3 regions of the Streptomyces sp. MUSC 14 genome follow, and region 2 is predicted to be linked to each of the others. Evidence: riboswitches for the same ligand, from Rfam matches in the RefSeq annotation. Region 2 holds a riboswitch; each other region holds the start of a gene.
The links. Region 2 has a riboswitch for cobalamin ahead of BIV25_RS02770 (CbtB-domain containing protein). Riboswitches for the same ligand answer to the same signal wherever they lie in the genome.
Positions count from the first base shown of each region.

Region 1 (6,577 bases), on a different contig from region 2:
GCGGTAGGCGAGGGCGAGGACGGGCACGCGGCGGGAGTGCAGGGGGCCCATGAGGTTCATGGCCTGTTCCCGGGTGGCGCCGAGGCCGTGCACGGCGATCACCCAGGTGTCCCGGGCCGCGGGTACGAACCAGGCGGGCAGGTTGCCGAGTTCGCCGGGTACGTCGATGTCGGCGTGGTCGAGGCCGAGGGCGTCGCCCGGATTGCCGACGTACAGGTTCGGGGTGAGCCACACCGCGTCGCCGGCGGCGAGGGTGCCGTGCGTGACGCGCTCCAGGCGGCGTACGACGGTGTCGGCGCTGTGCTCCGCCCCCGCCAGGACGGGGCCGACGACCGCGTGGGAGCCGTCGCCGGCGAGGCCGTAGGTGCCGGGACGCAGGGAGGCGAGGGCGCGGGTCAGTGTGATCCGGCCGGCGGCCGTACCGTGCACGGTCAGGCGGGGTTCGGTGGGCAGCGGCCGGCCCGCGGGCGCCTTCAGCGCGGCGTCGCTGGCGTACCGGCCGGCGGCGACGGACGCCGCACCGGCCGCCAGGACCGCGGTGACTGCCGTGGCGGTCGCTTTGACGGGACGCACCTGTCCAGTGTGGTAGGCGTCGCGGTCACCGGCCAGTGGAGAGGCGGGGCGGGCGGGGCGACGGTGGGGGTGCAGAGCCGTGGGAGCGCGGGCCGGGGCCGTCGGGCGCCGCCGTCGCGGCCGGGCGCGGTGGGAACGGATCAAGGTGAGCGGAGGCACGGGGACGCGGGGCTGATCGAGGTGAGCGGAGCCGAGGGCGGTGCGGGCGGCGCGCGTCCCGTGTTCACGGCCGCTGGCCGTACCCCCGCAACTTCTCGGCGGCCTCGGCCAGTTGGGCCTCGGTCAGCAGGGACGGCGTCAGGCCCGGCACGCTGGACGCCGTCAGCCACAGGCGGCACATCCATTCCAGTTGGGCGGTGCGGTCGTAGGCCTGGCCGAGGGTGGCGCCGTAGGTGATCGTGCCGTGGTTCTGGAGGAGGCAGCCGGAGCGGCCGGCGAGGGCGCGGAGCATGTTCGCGGCCAGCTCGTCGGTGCCGTAGGTGGCGTAGGGGGCGACCCGGACCGGACCGCCGAGGGCGCCGGTCATGTAGTGGACGGGCGGGAGTTCGGGGACGAGCGTGGAGACCGCGGTGGCGTGCACGGCGTGGGTGTGGACGATGGCGCGGGCGTCGGTCGTGCGGTAGACGGCGAGGTGCAGGGGCAGCTCGCTGGTCGGCACCAGGGTGCCGAGCACCCGGCGGCCGGCGAGGTCGACGCAGGTGAGGTCGTCCGGGGTGAGCCGGTCGTAGGGGACGCCCGACGGGGTCACCAGCACGCGGTCCCCGACGCGGGCCGAGACGTTGCCCGAGGTGCCGACCACCAGCCCGTCGGCTACAGTCCGCCGCGCTGTGACGACCAGCTCCGTCCACGTACGTTCCAGTTCCGCGTCCCGCCGCTGCTCAGCCATGCCGTGATCCTGCCAGCCGTGCGGCCCGGACGTGGTCGCTTCCGGGGCGCACAGGTCACCCGAAAGGCGTCCGCGATCACCATCACCTACCCCCAATGGGCGGAACCTGTCTCGAATCGCCGAGAAACAGTCACACTTCGACGCTCGCCAGGCCTTGAATGAGCCCTCTTGTTCGCCGGACGCCACACCATCCGCCGACCCGGGGAGACACATGGCCCGTGTACGCACCCTTCTCCGTCGCCGCGCCGGTGCCCTCGCCGCGGTCACGGCGGCACTCGCCCTCGCGGTGCCCGCAGCCGGCCCCCCGGCCGCGGCCTCGGGCCTGCCCCGGGGGCACGACGTCTCCTCGCACCAGAAGCACGTCGGCTGGCAGGCGGCCCGGAACAACGGCGCGCGCTTCGCCTACGTCAAGGCGACCGAGGCGACGAGCTACCGCAACCCCTACTTCGCCGAGCAGTACAACGGCTCCCGTGCCGCCGGCCTGGTCCGGGGCGCCTACCACTTCGCACTGCCGGACAGTTCCTCGGGCACGGCACAGGCCCGGTACTTCGTGCGGCACGGCGGCGGCTGGCAGGCGGACGGCTGGACCCTGCCGCCCGCGCTCGACATCGAGTACAACCCGTACAGCAAGAAGCGCAAGTGCTACGGGCTGACGAAGAAGCAGATGGTCCGCTGGATCCGGTCCTTCAGCGACGAGGTGCGCAACGAGACCGGGCGCCGCCCGGTGATCTACACCACCACCCAGTGGTGGAAGCTGTGCACCGGCAACAGCGGCGCGTTCTCCGCCAGCAACCCGCTGTGGATCGCCGGACACGACACCTCGGGACCGGGGCCGCTGCCGGGCGGCTGGCAGTACTGGACGTTCTGGCAGCACGCCACCGACGGCGCTCTGCCGGGTGACCAGGATCTCTTCAACGGTTCGACCGGCCGGCTGCGGACCTTCGCGCACGGCTGACAGCCATGGGGCGCCCGGGGCGCGGGCGGCGCCCGGAGACAAACGGAATCCCATCCGCCCGCCCCGGACACCACCAAGCCCGCCCCAGTTCACCTTCCGTTCATCCAGGTTGCCTACGTTCGTCCAGCCAATGACCTCGAACGATTGCCTGGGTAAATGGAAAGCTTCTCGCTGATCCTCGCGATTGTGGTGGTAACCGCACTCGCGTTTGATTTCACGAACGGTTTCCACGACACCGCCAACGCGATGGCCACCACCATCTCGACAGGCGCCCTGAAGCCCAAGATCGCAGTTGCCATGTCCGCCGGCCTGAACCTGGTCGGCGCTTTTCTGTCCGTGGAGGTCGCGAACACGATCTCCAAGGGACTCGTCGACGAGAAGGGCATCCGGCCCGAGGTCATCTTCGCCGCCCTGGTCGGCGCGATCCTCTGGAACCTGGTGACCTGGCTGGTGGGCCTCCCGTCCAGTTCCTCGCACGCTCTGATGGGCGGTCTGATCGGCGCCACGATCGCCTCGGCCGGCTTCGGTGCCGTGCACGGCGACGTGCTGGTGACCAAGGTGCTGCTCCCGGCGGTCGCCGCGCCGATCGTCGCGGGCATCGCGGCCATGATCTCCACCCGGCTGTCGTACGGCGTCGACAGCAGGACCGAGGGCAAGGCCGAGAGCGAGGCCTCCCGCAAGGGCTACCGCGTCGGCCAGATCGCCTCCGCCGGTCTGGTCTCCCTGGCCCACGGCACCAACGACGCCCAGAAGACGATGGGCATCATCACCCTCGCACTGATCGCGGGCGGCGCCATCGCCCCCGGCTCGAACCCTCCCACCTGGGTGATCCTCTCCGCCGGCCTGGCCATCGCGCTCGGCACCTACATCGGCGGCTGGCGCATCATCCGCACCATGGGCACGGGCCTGACCGACCTGGAGCCGCGCCAGGGCTTCGCCGCCCAGACCAGCGCCGCGACCGCCATCCTGGCCTCCTCCCACCTGGGCTTCTCCCTCTCCACCACGCACGTCGTCTCCGGTGCGGTGATGGGCACCGGCGTCGGCCGCAAGGGCGGGGTGGTCCGCTGGTCCACCGCGACCCGCATGCTGGTCGCCTGGATCCTCACGCTCCCGGCCGCCGCGCTGGTCGGCGCGGGCGCCGAGTCCGTCACGGACCTCGGCGACTGGGGCACCGCCGTGGTCGCCGTCTTCCTGGTCACGTCGAGCGCCGCGATCTGGAAGATGTCCCGCCGCGAGGTCGTCGACCACACCAACGTCGTCGAGGAGACCGAGGTGCCCGCCGGTGTGGTGACCACCGCCATCGCCGCGGTGGCCCCGCCCCCCTCGGGGACGATCGGCGAGGATCTGACCGCCACGATCCCCGCCCCGGCCGGCACGGAGCCCACGGCCCCCGTCGCCTCGGTCGCTCCCCCGGCCACCACCGTCTGACCCCGGCCCCCTCGGTTACCAAGGAAGCATCCCCATGAAGATCGACTGGTCGGCCATCGGCTCCGTCTTCGGCGTCAGCCTCGTGTTCACGGTGGGCCTCGTGGTCCTGTTCACCCTCGGCATCAGGGGCCTGACCCGGCGCGAACAGGCCGCGGCCCAGGGCGACTCCGCCGCCCTCGCCGTCACCGGCGCCTACGTCTGCTTCGCGGCCTGCGCGGCGGCGGTGGCGTACGGCATCTTCCTGATCGTCTCCAAGAGCTGACAGAACGGCACCGGCAAAGGCTCCCCTGCGTCCATGACGCAGGGGAGCCTTTGCCATGCCGGGCGGCCCCACGTGCCCCGCGATGTGGGGATCGGCACACTCTCCCCGTGCAGGTCAACGGCAAGTTGACGGCCGTTCCGGGCCCGTGGTGGACTGCCCGGGCCATGTACGGCGGCAGGAGAGGAAGCCGGTGCGAATCCGGCGCGGTCCCGCCACTGTCACCGGGGAAGAACCCCCGGGAGCCAGGAACTCTCACCGCCGAATCTCGTCGAACCAGGGCGCGGACACCCTGAGTGAGGACACCGATCGCCATGCCCGGCTGCCGAAGGACCCGTACCAGGCCCGCTCCCGCACCCACGGCCGGCTGAGCCCATGGGTGCCGATCGCTCCTACGCGTACGGCGCCGCCGCCGGCCTTCTCGGTGACCTGCTCCTCGGCGACCCGCGCCGTGGGCATCCGGTCGCCGCGTTCGGGCGGGCGGCCGCTGCCGTGGAAGGCGTGTTGTGGCGCGACCACCGCGGCTGGGGCACGCTGCACACCGTCGTGTGTGCGGGCGGCGCCGTCGCACTCGGCGCGGCCGCCGCACGCGCCGTACGCCCCTCCCCCGCCGCCTCCGCCGCCCTGACCGCCGCCGCCGTCTGGTCGGTCGTCGGCGGTACGTCGCTGGGCCGCGAGGCCCGCACCATCGGACGGGCGCTGGAGGCCGGTGACATCGAGGCGGCCCGCGCCCGGTTGCCCCACCTGTGCGGCCGGGACCCCCAGTCGCTGGACGCCGACGGGATCGCCCGGGCCGTGGTCGAGTCCGTCGCCGAGAACACCTCCGACGCCGTCGTGGGCGCCCTGGTGTGGGGCGCCGTGGCCGGGGTGCCCGGACTGCTCGGCTTCCGGGCCGTCAACACCCTGGACGCGATGGTGGGTCACACGTCCCCGCGCCACCGCCGCTACGGCTGGGCCTCCGCCCGACTCGACGACGTGGCCGGCTGGCCGGGGGCCCGGCTGACCGCCGTACTCGCCGCCGTCGCCGGACCCGACCCGCGCGGCGCCCTGCGCGCCTGGCGGGCCGACGCCCGCAAGCACCCGAGCCCCAACGCCGGGCCCGTGGAGGCCTCGTTCGCGGGTGCGCTCGGCGTCCGCCTGGGCGGGACGCTCTCCTACGGCGGACGGGTCGAGCACCGGCCCGTGCTGGGCGGGGACACCGGGCGGGCCGTCCGGGTCGCCGACATCGACCGGGCGGCGCGGCTCTCCCGCCGCGTCGGCCTGCTCGCGCTCGGCACCACGGTCGCCGCGCGGCTCGTCGTCAGCAGCGTCAAGAGCCCGAAGGGACGTGGGAAGTGAACGGGGGACTCCTCGTCGCCGGCACCACCTCCGACGCCGGCAAGAGCGTCGTGACGGCCGGGATCTGCCGGTGGCTGGTGCGCCAGGGCGTGAAGGTCGCGCCGTTCAAGGCGCAGAACATGTCGCTCAACTCCTTCGTGACCCGCGAGGGCGCGGAGATCGGCCGGGCGCAGGCCATGCAGGCCCAGGCGTGCCGGGTCGAGCCGACCGCGCTGATGAACCCGGTGCTGCTCAAACCGGGCGGCGAACAGAGCAGCCAGGTCGTGCTGCTGGGCAGGCCGGTGGGTGAGCTGAGCGCCCGCGGCTATCACGGCGGGCGGCAGCAGAAGCTGCTCGGCACGGTGCTGGACTGCCTGGCCGAGTTGCGGGGCACGTATGACGCGGTGATCTGTGAGGGGGCGGGCAGCCCGGCCGAGATCAATCTGCGCCGGACCGACATCGTGAACATGGGGATCGCGCGGAACGCGCGCCTGCCCGTGCTCGTGGTCGGCGACATCGACCGCGGGGGCGTCTTCGCCTCCTTCTTCGGCACCGTCGCCCTGCTCTCGCCGGAGGACCAGGAGCTGGTCGCCGGGTTCCTGGTGAACAAGTTCCGGGGGGACGTGAGCCTTCTGGAGCCCGGGCTCGACATGCTGCACGGCCTGACCGGCCGGCGGACGTACGGCGTGCTCCCCTTCCAACACGGCCTCGGCATCGACGAGGAGGACGGGCTCCGCGTCTCGCTGCGGGGTGCGGTACGGGAGTCGAACGTCATCGAGCCCCTGGGGGAAGACGTACTGCGGGTCGCCGTCTGTGCCGTTCCCCTGATGTCCAACTTCACGGACGTGGACGCGCTCACCGCCGAACCGGGCGTCGTGGTGCGGTTCGTGGACCGCCCGGAGGAGCTGGCCGACGCCGACCTCGTCGTCGTCCCCGGCACCCGCGGGACGGTCCGGGCCCTGGAGTGGCTGCACGAGCGGGGGCTCGCGGACGCGCTGCGCCGCAGGGCCGCCGAACACCGGCCCGTCCTCGGCATCTGCGGCGGCTTCCAGATCCTCGGTGAGCACATCGAGGACGAGGTCGAGAGCCGCCGGGGGCGGGTCGAGGGCCTCGGGGTGCTGCCCCTAAGGGTGCGGTTCGCCCCCGAGAAGACCCTTGC
Region 1 is NZ_MLYN01000009.1:150,622-157,198, reverse strand. Features, by position in the region: gene BIV25_RS05265 (alpha/beta hydrolase) at 1-573, opposite strand, end outside; gene BIV25_RS05260 (class II aldolase/adducin family protein) at 797-1,459, opposite strand; gene BIV25_RS05255 (lysozyme) at 1,671-2,414, shown strand; gene BIV25_RS05250 (inorganic phosphate transporter) at 2,571-3,842, shown strand; gene BIV25_RS05245 (hypothetical protein) at 3,877-4,104, shown strand; cobalamin riboswitch at 4,237-4,379, shown strand; gene BIV25_RS05240 (cobalamin biosynthesis protein) at 4,477-5,439, shown strand; gene BIV25_RS05235 (cobyric acid synthase) at 5,436-6,577, shown strand, end outside.
Region 1: it holds a riboswitch for cobalamin, as region 2 does, so the genes downstream of both, BIV25_RS05240 (cobalamin biosynthesis protein) here and BIV25_RS02770 (CbtB-domain containing protein) in region 2, are expected to answer to the same signal.

Region 2 (6,577 bases):
GTACGTGGAGTACGCGGAGCAGGCCGGTGCCACGGAGGACTTCTCCGGCATCGTCCGCACCATCAGGGACCGGAGCGGAGAGCAGGCAGTGACCACCACGGAACCGGACATCGCGTACGAGACGATCCTCGTCGAGCGCAAGGGCCGTACCGCCCTGCTCACCCTCAACCGTCCCAAGGCCCTCAACGCGTTGAATCTCCAGATCATGAACGAGGTCGTGGCCGCCACCGAGGCCCTCGACCGGGACCCTGACTGCGGCTGCATCGTGATCACCGGGTCCGCGAAGGCGTTCGCGGCCGGTGCCGACATCAAGGAGATGCAGCCGCAGGACTACATGGACATGTACCTCGCCGACTGGTTCGCCGCTTGGGACCGGCTCGGACAGCTGCGCACGCCGACGGTGGCCGCTGTCGCCGGGTACGCCCTCGGTGGAGGCTGTGAGCTGGCCATGCTCTGCGACATCCTGCTCGCCGCTGACACGGCTGTCTTCGGCCAGCCCGAGATCAAGCTCGGGGTGATCCCGGGCATCGGCGGCTCGCAGCGCCTGACTCGCGCGGTCGGCAAGGCGAAGGCCATGGAACTGTGCCTGACCGGACGCACCATGGAAGCGACCGAGGCCGAGCGAGCCGGGCTGGTGTCCCGGGTGGTCCCCGCCGACGACCTGCTCGGCGAGGCCCTGGCCGTCGCCGAGACGGTCGCGGACATGTCGCTGCCGGTGGCGATGATGGCGAAGGAAGCGGTCGGCCGGGCCTTCGAGACCACCCTCACGGAAGGCGTCCGCTTCGAACGGCGCCTTTTCCACGCGGTGTTCGCGACGGCCGACCAGAAGGAGGGCATGGGCGCCTTCATCGACAAGCGACCGCCGGAATTCCGGCACCGCTGACAAAAGGGCGGCGAACCGTGTGCGCCCGGCGACGTCGGAGGAAGGCGCCGCCGGGCGGCACAGCTCTCGCTCACGCGGTGAATGGGCAGGGGCGGGAATGCGACGTGCGCGATGGACGCCGTTGCTCTGCCGGAGCTGCTGAGCTCTTCTTTTGCCGGGAAGCCGAGCGTGTGATTGCTCAGTACTCCGGGTTCCGGTGGCGACGCAATAGCGCCACCAACGCGCAGCGCAGGCAGTCCGTACCGGTCTCCCTCTCGGTGTCTGAACCGCGGGGGCAGGGCGCCGAACAGGCCGTAGCCTCAGTGTGTTGCTGCTCGCAGCACCGGTCTCCGGGTGCTGCGAGCAGGGTTTCCAGATCCTGGAGAAGCCGCTCGGTTCGTTTCGCCTCCTGGGCCAGCACACGGACGCGTGCGCTCTGTCCGCCGACCTGCCGTCGGCTGGCGACGAGCCGTTCGTACTCCTCCAAAGTGAGGGCGACTGCCTCGCGGCCCCCGAGAGTGATATGGCGCGGTGTGAGACGTCTGGCCACTGGATTCCTCCGCTCCTCGCCTAAGGGTTCGCGTTTCGCCGGCCAGATTCGCGGGCCATGCCTGTGATTCGATTCGCGTCGGTGTTCCGGAGAACGTGACAAGGGGCCCGATGATTCCGCGAGGGGCTGTGTTGTCCTGAAGGACTCACGTTGCGGCTGGAACTGAGCGCCTGGGCACGACTGCCGCAGGAGAGCGGATTCAGCGGTCACTCCGCCAACTCGGCACATAAGAGTACCAATCTACTTCATAGAGCTGCCCGGCGGTCGACGGAAATCATGGAGCGCCGTACCCGATTGGGCGCTCCCGGCGGACCCCAGGATGGCCGGTGCCGGCAACAGGTCGCGGGCCGGATGTTGCGGTTCGACCTGCCCAAAACGGGGGACTGAGGTTACGCAGGGCGGAGGGTGCCCAGAGCCACACGGTCTCGGCCGCTTGTCTGATTGACGGACCATCTCAAGTGTCCGTACGCTCCGGTTGTAATGATGGCCTAAGGAAGCTGGTGAAACTCCAGCACGGTCGCGCCACTGTGAACAGATCCTCCCCCGGGTGGATCTGAAGTCAGACCCTGGGCCGTCGCGACGCTCCATCGAACTGAGGGACGCACGATCCCCTGAAGGAGGGCTCACACCCATGAGCAGCATGTCCGCGCCCGCCGCGCTTCCCACCCCGGTCGTCCTGCCGGCCACGAAGGCTGTGTTCTGGCTGGTCGGCACCGCGCTGATCGCGCTGGCCATCTACTACTTCATCGGCGTCGACCAGGGCGCCTACTCCGTCTTCGGCAAGGACATGCACGTCCACGAGTTCGTGCACGACGCCCGCCACTTCCTCGGCTTCCCCTGCCACTGACGGGAGCAGGCACGGACACGGACATCTGAACATGGAAAAGAGACTCATCCTGCGCGGCGTCATCGCCGGCGCAGTCGCCGGGCTGCTCGCCTTCGTCTTCGCGCGGATTTTCGCCGAGCCCCAGATCGCCAAGGCCATCGACTATGAGAGCGGGCGCGACGCCGCACAGTCGGCCCTCGACAAGGCCGCCGGACTGACGCCGGAGGCAGCGGGACCGGACATCTTCAGCCGGACGATCCAGGCCAACGTCGGCATCGGCGTGGGCATGGTCTTCTTCGGCATCGCCATGGGTGCCCTGTTCGCCGTCGCCTACGCCGTGTGCCTCGGCCGGGTCGGCAAGCTGCGTCCCCGGAACCTCGCGATGCTGGTGGCTCTGGGCGGCTTCCTCGGCATGTACTTGGTGCCGTTCCTGAAGTACCCGGCCAACCCGCCGTCGATCGGCCACCCGGACACGATCAAGGACCGCGGCAACCTCTACCTGGCCATGGTCCTCTGCTCGGTACTCTTCCTGGTCGGTGCCGTCTGGCTGGGCAAGCGCCTCCAGGCGCGCTTCGGCAACTGGAACGCTACGCTCCTTGCCGCCGGTGGCTACGTCGTGGCGATCGGCATCGTGATGGCTCTACTGCCGCAACTGGGCGAGCTGTCCGCCAACGTGCAGGAGTACGGGCACCACGCCACCGAGACGCCCCTGCCTCTGAAGAACTCCAAGGGGACGATCGTCTTCCCGGGCTTCCCGGCGGACGTGCTGTTCTCCTTCCGCTTCTACTCCGTCGCCGCCCAGGCCCTGCTCTGGGGGGCCTTGGGTCTCGTCTTCGCCCCCATGGCCGAGCGCCTGCTCGACCCGGCGATGCGGGCCGCCGCGAAGCCCGCGCCCAAGCAGCCGGAGCCGGTCGGCGCGGCATGACGCACTGATGGACTGACGCGCCCGAGGGCCGAGCCGCCGAACGGCTCGGCCCTCGAAGCGTTCGTGCCTCCGTCATCCAGTGGCGCCGCCAAGCCCGGTGTTCCAGCGACCGTTCCGACGACTCTGTTCCGGCGGTACCCGGACGGCCGGTCGACGGACGACTCGTGCATGGCCGAGGTGGCGCAGTTCTCACTGCGCCGTCGGGGTCTCCGAAAGGGACAGGGGCCGTCCGAGCCTCAGGTTCCACCGCCCCGCCCGTCCGCTCAACTCCGTGGCGGTCAGCGGTGGTACGTCGAGCCGCCAGAATGCCGTCGCGGGCAGATCCAGCACATGGACGACTGCGGCCCGCACGACCTCCGGCTCGACCACGGCCACCGTACGGCCGTTCATGTCCTGGGCGGTGTCCAGCCAGTTCCCGACGCGTGCACACACATCTCGTACCGACTCCCCGCCGTGTGCGGCCCAGCCGGGGTCGCCGAGCCAGTAGCCGACCGCCTCGGGCTCGGCGGCCGCCACCTCGTCGAGGGTGCGGCCACGCCAGCGGCCCACGTCCAGGCCATTCAGCTCGGGCTTCTCCATGCCGGCGAGTCCGAGTGCCTCCGCGGTCTCCCGGCAGCGCACGCTCGGGGACATGACCACATGTGCCGGCACGGGCAGCGACCCGGCGGCCTCGCGGGCGCGGGCCGCTCCGGTGTCGTCGATCGAGTCGCCGTCGTAGAAGCGCGCCTGCCGAAGTGAGGGGCTCGTGGCGGGTGAGAGGAAGGTGACGCGGCTGGTCACGTGGCTGCTCCTGCCGTCCGTGTCTTCGGTGTCTTGGGGTCGTCATGAGGTCTGGCTCTCCACGGGATACGGCACGTACGTGCGCCGGTCCGGGTCGATGGCCAGCCGTCCGCCTGCGGGGGGCCGGGCCCGCTGGGCGCAGTCGCGGCGCTCACAGATCCGGCAGCCCAGGCCGATGGGGGTCGCTGCGCGTGGGTCGTCCAGGGCGATTCCCTCGGCGTAGACGAGGCGGTGGGCGTGGCGTAGTTCGCAGCCGAGCGCGACGGCGAACTCGGCGCGGGGAGCGTGGTGGCCGAATCCGCCGCGGAGGATCGTCCGCGCGACCCAGAAGTACCGCTTCCCGTCCGGCATCTCCGCCACCTGCGTCAGTATCCGGCCCGGCGCGGAGAACGCCTCGTACACCGTCCACAGCGGACACGTGCCGCCCATGCGGGAGAAGTGGAAGTCCGTGGCGGACTGGCGCTTGGAGATGTTGCCGGCCCGGTCCACGCGCAGGAACGAGAAGGGCACACCGCGGCTGCCGCTGCGCTGCAGGGTGCTCAGCCGGTGGCAGACCGTCTCGAAGCCGACACCGAAGCGGGCCGAGAGCAGCTCGATGTCGTACCGCACTTCCTCGGCCATGGAATGGAAGGCGGTGTACGGCATCAGCAGGGCGCCCGCGAAGTAGTTGGCGAGTCCGATGCGGGCCAGCGTGGACGACTCCGGTGAGGTCAGCTCCGTCGCGCTGCCGACCAGTCGATCGAGCAGCGGACCGTGTTCCAACAGTGCGAGCTGTGTGGCGAGTTGGAAGGAGCGCTGGCCGTCGCTGAGCCAGGGGGAGAGGAAGAGTAGACCGGTGTCCGGGTCGTAGCGCCGGGCGTCGGCGGAGCGGCCGGCGGCGGCCTGAACCACCCGGACTCCGTGCCGTTCGGTGAGGTGTGCGGTGAGCGGGTCGGCGGCGTGCCCCGGTCGCAGCTGAAGGGCTGCCGCGATGCGTTCGGCCTCGGTGTCCAGGGGGTCGAAGTGGTTGTGGTGGGCGTAGAAGTAGTCCCGCACCTCGTCGTGCGGCTCGGCGGGGAGCAGGTGGGAGCCGCCCCCGGAGGGTGTGCCCCCTGAGCGGGGTGCGGCGAGGGCGGCCGCCTGTTCTGCCGTGTCGCGATAGCGGCGGTGCAGGGCGATCAGGGCGTGGGCCACCTCCGGATGGTCGCGGGCGGCCTCCGCGACCTCTTCGGGAGCGGGCAGCGGCACCCCGCAAGCCTCGTCGGCCAGGGCGGCCCGCAGATCGGTGGCGAGGCGGTCCTCGGCGGCCTCGGAGAAGAAGTCGGCGTCGACCCCGAAGACCTCGGCGATGCGCAGCAGCACGGGTGCCGTCAGCGGGCGCTGGCTCTGCTCGATCTGGTTGGCGTAGCTGGTGGAGATGCCGAGCGCGCGGGCCATGTCGACCTGGTTCATGCCGTGCTCGCGGCGCAGCCTGCGCAGCTTGGCATGGGCGTAGACCCTGCGGTCGGCCGGTCGTCGGGACATGGCGTACGCCTCCTTGTCCGAGCCGGTGACCTGGAACATCAGGATCTCCGGCCTGGATTGTGAACATACCATCCGCAGATTTCGCAAAATTCGCAGATTCGCAGGACGGCGATGTACGGAATCCGCAGATTGGAACGGTGGCGCGAGGGGTCGTCGGCGGGAAACCTCGATCACAAGCCCCTGTCGGACCGCCGATCCCCATGAGGAGTCCTGTGATCCAGCACCATGTCCGCGTCCACCCCAGCACCGACCGGCTCCCGCGCGAGGACCAGCTCGCCTGGAAACTCGCCGCCGTGGCCACCGCCACCGAGGAACTGGAGACCGACAGCGCTGCCATGGCCGTCAACCGGGTGATCGACAACGCCTCGGTCGCCGTCGCCTCCCTGCTGCGCCGCCCGGTCGCGGTGGCCCGCGCGCAGGCTGTCGCCCACGGCGGATCCGCGCCTGGCGCCCCGGTGTTCGGTAGCCGCGCCCGGGTCTCCCCGGAGTGGGCCGCCTGGGCCAACGGCACGGCCGTGCGCGAGCTGGATTTCCACGACACCTACCTGGCTGCCGACTACTCCCACCCGGGCGACAACATCCCGCCCCTGTTGGCCGTCGCCCAGCACACCGGCCGTACCGGTGCCGACCTGTTGCGCGGCATCGTCGCCGCATACGAGATCCACGTGGCCCTGGTGAAGGGAATCTGCCTGCACGCGCACCGCATCGACCACGTGGCCCATTTGAGCGCGGCCACCGCCTGCGGCCTGGGCGCGCTGCTGCGGCTGCCGACGGAGACGGTCCACCAGGCGGTCCAGCAGGCCGTGCACACCACCACCGCCACCCGCCAGTCCCGCAAGGGCGAGATCTCCAGCTGGAAGGCGTACGCGCCCGCCTTCGCCGGCAAGGCCGCCATCGAGGCCGTCGACCGGGCCATGCGCGGCGAGACCTCCCCTTCGCCGGTCTACGAGGGTGAGGACGGCTTCCTGGCCTGGATGCTGGACGGCCCGGAGTCCGACTACACCGTGCTCCTCCCCGGTCCGGACGAGCCGCGACGCGCGATCCTCGACACGTACACGAAGGAGCACTCCGCCGAGTACCAGGCCCAGGCGGTCATCGACCTGGCCCGGCGCTTGCGTGAGAAGACCGGCC
Region 2 is NZ_MLYN01000007.1:320,306-326,882, reverse strand. Features, by position in the region: partial or broken gene mmsB (3-hydroxyisobutyrate dehydrogenase) at 1-55, shown strand, start outside; gene BIV25_RS02780 (enoyl-CoA hydratase) at 89-883, shown strand; cobalamin riboswitch at 1,851-1,998, shown strand; gene BIV25_RS02770 (CbtB-domain containing protein) at 2,044-2,259, shown strand; gene BIV25_RS02765 (CbtA family protein) at 2,291-3,163, shown strand; gene BIV25_RS02760 (histidine phosphatase family protein) at 3,353-3,943, opposite strand; gene BIV25_RS02755 (short-chain fatty acyl-CoA regulator family protein) at 3,986-5,446, opposite strand; gene BIV25_RS02750 (MmgE/PrpD family protein) at 5,659-6,577, shown strand, end outside.

Region 3 (6,577 bases), on a different contig from region 2:
TGCAGCGCGGGCACCATCGACAGCACGAGCACGGGCACCGCGAGCAGCGCGGTGATCAGCAGCCGGTCCCGCTCCTGGCGAGCTTCCCCGGACCCACCCGCGTCCTTGCCCTCGCGGGTCTCGGGCTGCTCGGGCGGTTCGGGCAGGGCAGCCGTGTAGCCGGCCTTCTCGACAGCGGCGACGAGTTCCTCGGGGCTGATCCGCGGCGGGTGGCTCACCCGCGCCCGCCCGGTGGCCAGATTGACGGTCGCCGTGACCCCGTCCAGCTTGCCGAGCTTCTTCTCGACACGCCTCACACAGGCCGCGCAGGTCATGCCGCCGACGGTCAGGTCGGTCGTCACCCGGTCGACGGCCACCGGTTCCCCGCCCATCAGTGGCCACCCCCGTGCATGTCCCCCATGCCGTCCGTGCCGCCGCCCCCGCCGGGCTCGCCGTCCCCCCGGCTCGTGCCGGTACCGTGCATACCGGGCGCGACGGGCCCGGCGGCGGCGCCGACGGCGTACGACACCGCGAACACCAGCGCCAGCAGGAGAAGGAATCCGCACAGGGCGGGCGGAGGCACGAGCTTCCGCAACACCGCACCCGCGCCGGAGGAGATTTGCCGGGACTCGTCCATCAACCGCGTCTCCAGATCACGTCGTACGGCGTCGGTCGGATCGCGCCGTACTGCATCAGGAGTCGGGGCCGCCGAGGGTCGAGTTCCGGAGCGACGTTGTGGTCCGCGTCACGTAAGGGACAACTGTGCCCGAAGGCCACGGCGACGGAACGCTGCCCTGCCGACGGCTACCGTCGGCAGGGCAAGTGTGCTATTCCGCCCGGGAACCGGCGGAACGGCCGCGCACGACGGCAAAGCCCGCCGCCGCGAGGCCCAGCACCCCGACGACCAGCCCGGCGATGCCGAGACCGCGGGCGGTCGAGTCACTGGCCGACGCGGTCGACTTGGTGTTGTCCGAGCCCTTCGAACTCGCCGGCGAGGCGGTCGAGGTGCCGCCACCGTCCTCGGTGCCCTTGGCGGTGAGCTTGAGCACGGGTGCCGGGTTCTCCGGCTCCTGGCCGCCCTGGGCCTCCTCGATCCAGCGGACGATCTTGCCGTCGGAGTACGTCTGGAGTGTCTTGAAGGCCAGCTGGCCGGTGTCGTCGGGCAGTTGGCCGAAGGCGACGTTGAAGTCCTCGTACTGGCCCGGCGCGATCTTGCCGCCGGTGAAGGTGATCTCGGAGGCGGCGTCGGTGATGGTGCCGTCGTCGGTCTTGACGGGCGTCTTGAGCTTGGTGTTGGTGACCTGGGCGGTCCAGCCGTCCTGGGGGTGGACCAGCACGCCGAGGACGGGGTGGTCGGTGGGCAGGAAGACCTGGACCTTGGTGGTGGAGGCGTTGTCCTCCTCGTTGGGGACGCGGAAGGTCAGCACGCCGTCGGTGGCGCCCTTGGCGTAGCTGTCGGGGTGGACGGTGACGTGCGCCGAGGCCACGCCCGCGGCGGCGAGAAGTCCGGCGGCGGTCAGGGCCGTGACGGCGCCGGCACGGCGCAGGGTGGTGCGGGTCCTGGACATGAGGTGAGGGATCTCCGTACGGAAGAAGGGATGTCGGGGGTCAGATCGCGTACGACATCCCCTTCGGCGGCCCCCGTCGGTGAACGGCGTACCTCAGCCGTACCTGCCGCAACGCCCACGGCTCACCGGCGGGCCGACGCACCGGCCCTGGCCCGGTCGGTGCGCTCCGCACCCCGCCGGCCAGCTGCCACCAGGCGGCAAGACCCGGCACGAACGCGACCGCCCACCGCAGCAGCGACCACAACGCGGCCTCACCGCGCCGCAGCCACCAGGTCAGCAGCAGAGCCGCCCCGGCATGCGCGGCGGTGGCGTGCGGTGTCAGTGCATGGGGCGACTGGACCATCCGCATGCCGTGCATGACCATCGCGGCGTGACGGGGCTCGGCGGCGTGGAAGACAAGGTGCAGCCCGCCCTGGGAGGCCAGGGTCCCCGTGCCGATGGCGGCCAGCGATCGCTCACGGCCACCCAGCAGACAGCCGGCCGCGAAGACCGGCACGAACCCAGCGGCCTGCACCCACACCGACGGCGCCATGCCCGTGGTCATGGCATGCCCTCCGGCAGCGAGCAGCACGCACAGCACGGCGAACACCGCCGCGCGCACGCTCCGCACCGTCAGGGACACACTCACAGCACCTGATGCTGCCACGCGTCCAAAGGATCTCTCCCCCGGCCCAGGCACACGCATCACCGCCCACGGACTCACACCTCGCCGACCTGCTCCCTCCTTACGAGTCGGACGCGAATGCCGTTCAGTTCCCAGCCACCCTGGCGAAATCGAAGCACCGGCAGCACTCCGAGGAGCACGGGCGCACACCCGCCGTCTCCGCGCCCCCTGCATACGACGGGGTCGCGCGTCCGCCGCATCCGCGCCGGGTATCCCCGGGACAGTCCCCCGCGGCCACCGGCCCGTCCGTTCCATCGTTCCGTCCGGACACCGGAGTGCCGCAAACCCCATGACACGGAGGTGGATCGGCATGACCGACACCAGCGGACTGGAACCCGTCGCCACGTTCTGCGGCGAGTGCGACTGCGGCTGTCCCCAGCTGTTCGTCGACCCGGCCGCCCCGACCGGCCGCCGCATCGTGCTGACCGACGACTTCGGCCAGCGGATACAGATGAGCGCCGACCAGTTCTCATCGATCGTCGCCAACGCCAAGGAGGGCAAGCTGGACGGCATCGCCTGACCGACCGCCGCAGGGCACCGCGAAGGCGGTCCGCACAGGCGACTCCCTGTTCCAGTCGCTGCACGACGCCGGGCCGCCCGACCCTCGCGACCGACCGGGTGTTCCACATCACACCAGCGGCGCGGAACTCACCGTTCCACTCAGCCGACAGCTGACGTGACACCCGTACGCCGCAGGAGCAGCCCCCATGTCCGTCGAACCGCCCCCCACCGCTCCACCCCGCACGGCCGGCGATGCCGGTGAGCCGGCCCTGGACCCTGCTTCGACCGCAACTCCCTCGGCTCTTCGCGCGCTGCGCCCGCTGGTGCTGCGTCTGCACTTCTACGCGGGCGTGTTCGTCGCGCCGTTCCTGCTCGTCGCGGCGGTCACCGGGCTGCTGTACGCGGGCTCGTTCCAGGCCGAGAAGATCGTGTACGCCCACGAACTGACCGTCCCGGTCGGCGGCCACGAGCTGCCGATCTCCCAGCAGGTGGCCGCCGCCCGCAAGGCCCACCCCGAGGGCACCATCTCCGCCGTGCGGCCGTCACCGCAGCCGGACGCGACCACACGCGTACTGCTGTCCGGCGTCAAGGGCGTAGCCGCCGACCACACACTCGCCGTGTTCGTGGACCCTTACACCGGCAAGGTGCGCGGCGCCCTGGAGCAGTACGGCTCCACCGGCGCCCTGCCGCTGCGCACCTGGATCGACATGCTCCACCGCGACCTGCACCTGGGCGACACCGGCCGCCTGTACAGCGAGTTCGCCGCCAGCTGGCTGTGGGTGATCACGGGCGGCGGACTGGTGCTGTGGTTCGGCCGACGCCGCGCCCGCCGCACGGTGCGCGGCACCACGGGACGGCGGCGCTCCCTGACCCTGCACGGCACCGTGGGCGTGTGGGCGGCCGGCGGCCTGTTCTTCCTGTCGGCGACCGGCCTGACCTGGTCCACCTACGCCGGAGCGAACATCGGCGACCTTCGCCAGGCCCTCGGCCAGTCCACGCCGTCCGTCACCGCGACCGTGAGCACCGGGCACGAGGGGCACGGCTCCATGGCGGGCATGGACATGAACGGCATGGACATGGGCTCGCACTCCGGCGCACGGTCCGACGTGGGTCTCGACGCCGTCCTGAAGACGGCCCGCGCCGAGGGCCTGTCCGACCCGGTCGAGATCGTGCCGCCCACGGACTCCTCCTCCGCCTACGTCGTACGGCAGATCCAGCGCAGCTGGCCGGAGAAGCAGGACTCGATCGCCGTCGACCCGGCCACCGGCAAGGTCACCGACGTCCTGCGCTTCTCCGACTACCCGCTGCTCGCCAAGCTGACCCGGTGGGGCATCGACGCCCACACGGGCACACTGTTCGGCCTCGTGAACCAGATCGCGCTGGCAGGCCTCGCCCTGGCGTTGATCCTCCTCATCCTCTGGGGCTACCGCATGTGGTGGCAGCGCGGCCGCGGCTCCGCCTTCGGCCGCCCGATCCCCCGCAGTGCCTGGCGGCAGGTGCCGGTGTACGTGCTGGTGCCCTGCGTCGCGGTGGTCGCCGTCGTCGGCTACTACGTCCCGCTGCTCGGGATCCCGCTCGGCGGCTTCCTCGCGGTGGACATCGTCCTCGGCTGGTTCGCACGCCGTCGTACCGGGCACGCACACGCCTGAACCGGTCGGCCGCGCCTGCGCGGGAGCGTCGCGCGACGCTTGCCGCGATCGCGTGCGGCCGCGGATCTGGTCATGCTTCCTGGGACACGCAGTGTTCGAGCAACGCGGCCATCGGGCCCTCGACGAGCCGGTAGCGCACGATTCGGCCGTCCTTCTCGCCGTGGACGATGCCTGCGGTTCGCAGCAGGCGCAGGGCCTGGGACACGGCCGTGTCCTTCATGCCGGTGGCAACGGCGAGGTCGGAGACGGCGATGGGGCCGGCCTCGTGGAGGGCGAGCAGCAGGGCCAGGCGTCCGGGATCGGAGAGCAGGGAGAAGCGGTCGGCCCAGGCGCGTACGCGTTCGGGTTCGCCGACGGCGGCGATGGCGTCGCAGACCCGATGGCCGTCGATGGTGCGCTGCCCGGCGCGTTCCGCGGGGACGAGATGCATGGACCCATCATCGCAGTCCGCGAAATCCCGCCTCAATACCTGCTCATCTATGCAGTCTTGCAGCCTCGGGTTCCGGCCTTCTAGGGTGAGCGGGCCGTGGTGTTCGGGAAGACCGGTGACAGCCCCTCAGGGGCTCAGTCCGGAGCGGCCCTCGCCACTGTGATCGGGGAGTTCCCGCCCCATGCATTGCCACTGCCTCGCGGCCGGGAAGGCAGGGGCGGGCGCGCAGACCCGTCAGCCAGGAGACCGGCCACGGCAGCACGAAGCTGATCCACGAGGTGCTGGAGCGTGACCGTATGACCCTGTCCCCAGGCGTGCCCGAAACCGCCGCCTCGCCTTCCTTCCGCTGGCGACGCGAGGACACCGTCCGAACCGCCGGCCTCCTGGCCGTTATCGTCGCCCTGCACGTGGTCGCCTTCGGGATCCTCTTCCTGCTCGTGGTGCCACGCCACTACGAGGTCGGCACCAAGGCGTTCGGGGTGGGCCTCGGCATCACGGCCTACACCCTCGGCATGCGGCACGCGTTCGACGCCGACCACATCGCCGCCATCGACAACACCACCCGCAAGCTGATGGCCGACGGCAAACGGCCGGTGTCGGTGGGCTTCTGGTTCGCGCTCGGCCACTCCAGCGTGGTGGTCGTCATGGCGGCGCTGGTCGCGGGCGGCGCGAAGCTCGCGGGCACCCTGATGAACGACGGCTCCCGCACCCACCAGGTACTCGGCACCGTGGGCACCACGGTCTCCGGCGGCTTCCTGTACCTCATCGCCGCCCTCAACCTCGTCGCCCTGGTCGGCATCGCCCGCGTCTTCAAAGCGATGCGGGCCGGGCACTACGACGAGACGGAGCTGGAGGCCCACCTCGACTCGCGCGGTTTCATGAACCGCATTCTCGGCCGCCTCACCAAGTCCATCCGGCGCCCCGGCCAGATGTTCCCGCTCGGCTTCCTCTTCGGCATCGGCTTCGACACCACCACCGAGGTCCTGCTGCTCGCCCTGGCCGGCAACGGCGCCGCCGCCGGCCTCCCCTGGTACGCGATCCTCTGCCTGCCCCTCCTCTTCGCCGCCGGCATGAGCCTCTTCGACACCCTCGACGGCACCTTCATGAACTTCGCCTACCAGTGGGCCTTCTCCAACCCCGTCCGCAAGGTGTTCTACAACCTCACCATCACCGGCCTGTCCATCGCCGTCGCCTTCTTCGTCGGCACCATCGAACTGGTCGGCGTCCTGCACGACAAGCTCGGGCTGAGCGATGGCATCACCGGCTGGATCGCCGGACTGAACCTCGACAACGTCGGCTACGTCATCGTCGGCCTGTTCGTGGTGGTCTGGGCCTTCGCCATCGGCTACTGGCGCCTGGCCAAGGTCGAGGAACGCTGGAGCACCCGCACCGCAGACACCGGCTGACGGCACGCCGTACCGCCGGTAGCCGCCATCAGACCAGCCGCATCCCCGGCCGACATCCCCGTGCGGGGTCGTGCCCAAAGCGTGCCCATAAGACCGGGCAACCGCGGTGAACAGCGGTGCGAAACCAGCCCTCCAGACTGCCGCCCAGGCAGCGTATCCCCAGGTCAGGAGCGGTGTCGCCACTCAAGCGCCGCCGCTTCCCAAGCTGAGAGCGCAAGTTCGATTCTCGTCACCCGCTCCAGAGAGAAACCCCAGGTCAGCGGCCTGGGGTTTCTCTATTGCCGGAGAATCCACCCGGACGCCGACCCGTCGAGCACACGAAGATCGGGCACGGGAAGGGCACGGGCACCACGCAGGCACCGATCGCGTTTGCCGACACG
Region 3 is NZ_MLYN01000046.1:71,279-77,855, forward strand. Features, by position in the region: gene BIV25_RS28095 (cation-translocating P-type ATPase) at 1-371, opposite strand, end outside; gene BIV25_RS28100 (hypothetical protein) at 371-616, opposite strand; gene BIV25_RS28105 (YcnI family protein) at 807-1,547, opposite strand; gene BIV25_RS28110 (hypothetical protein) at 1,588-2,175, opposite strand; gene BIV25_RS28115 (hypothetical protein) at 2,522-2,731, shown strand; gene BIV25_RS28120 (PepSY domain-containing protein) at 2,919-4,361, shown strand; gene BIV25_RS28125 (helix-turn-helix transcriptional regulator) at 4,432-4,791, opposite strand; cobalamin riboswitch at 4,872-5,061, shown strand; gene BIV25_RS28130 (HoxN/HupN/NixA family nickel/cobalt transporter) at 5,088-6,197, shown strand.
Region 3: it holds a riboswitch for cobalamin, as region 2 does, so the genes downstream of both, BIV25_RS28130 (HoxN/HupN/NixA family nickel/cobalt transporter) here and BIV25_RS02770 (CbtB-domain containing protein) in region 2, are expected to answer to the same signal.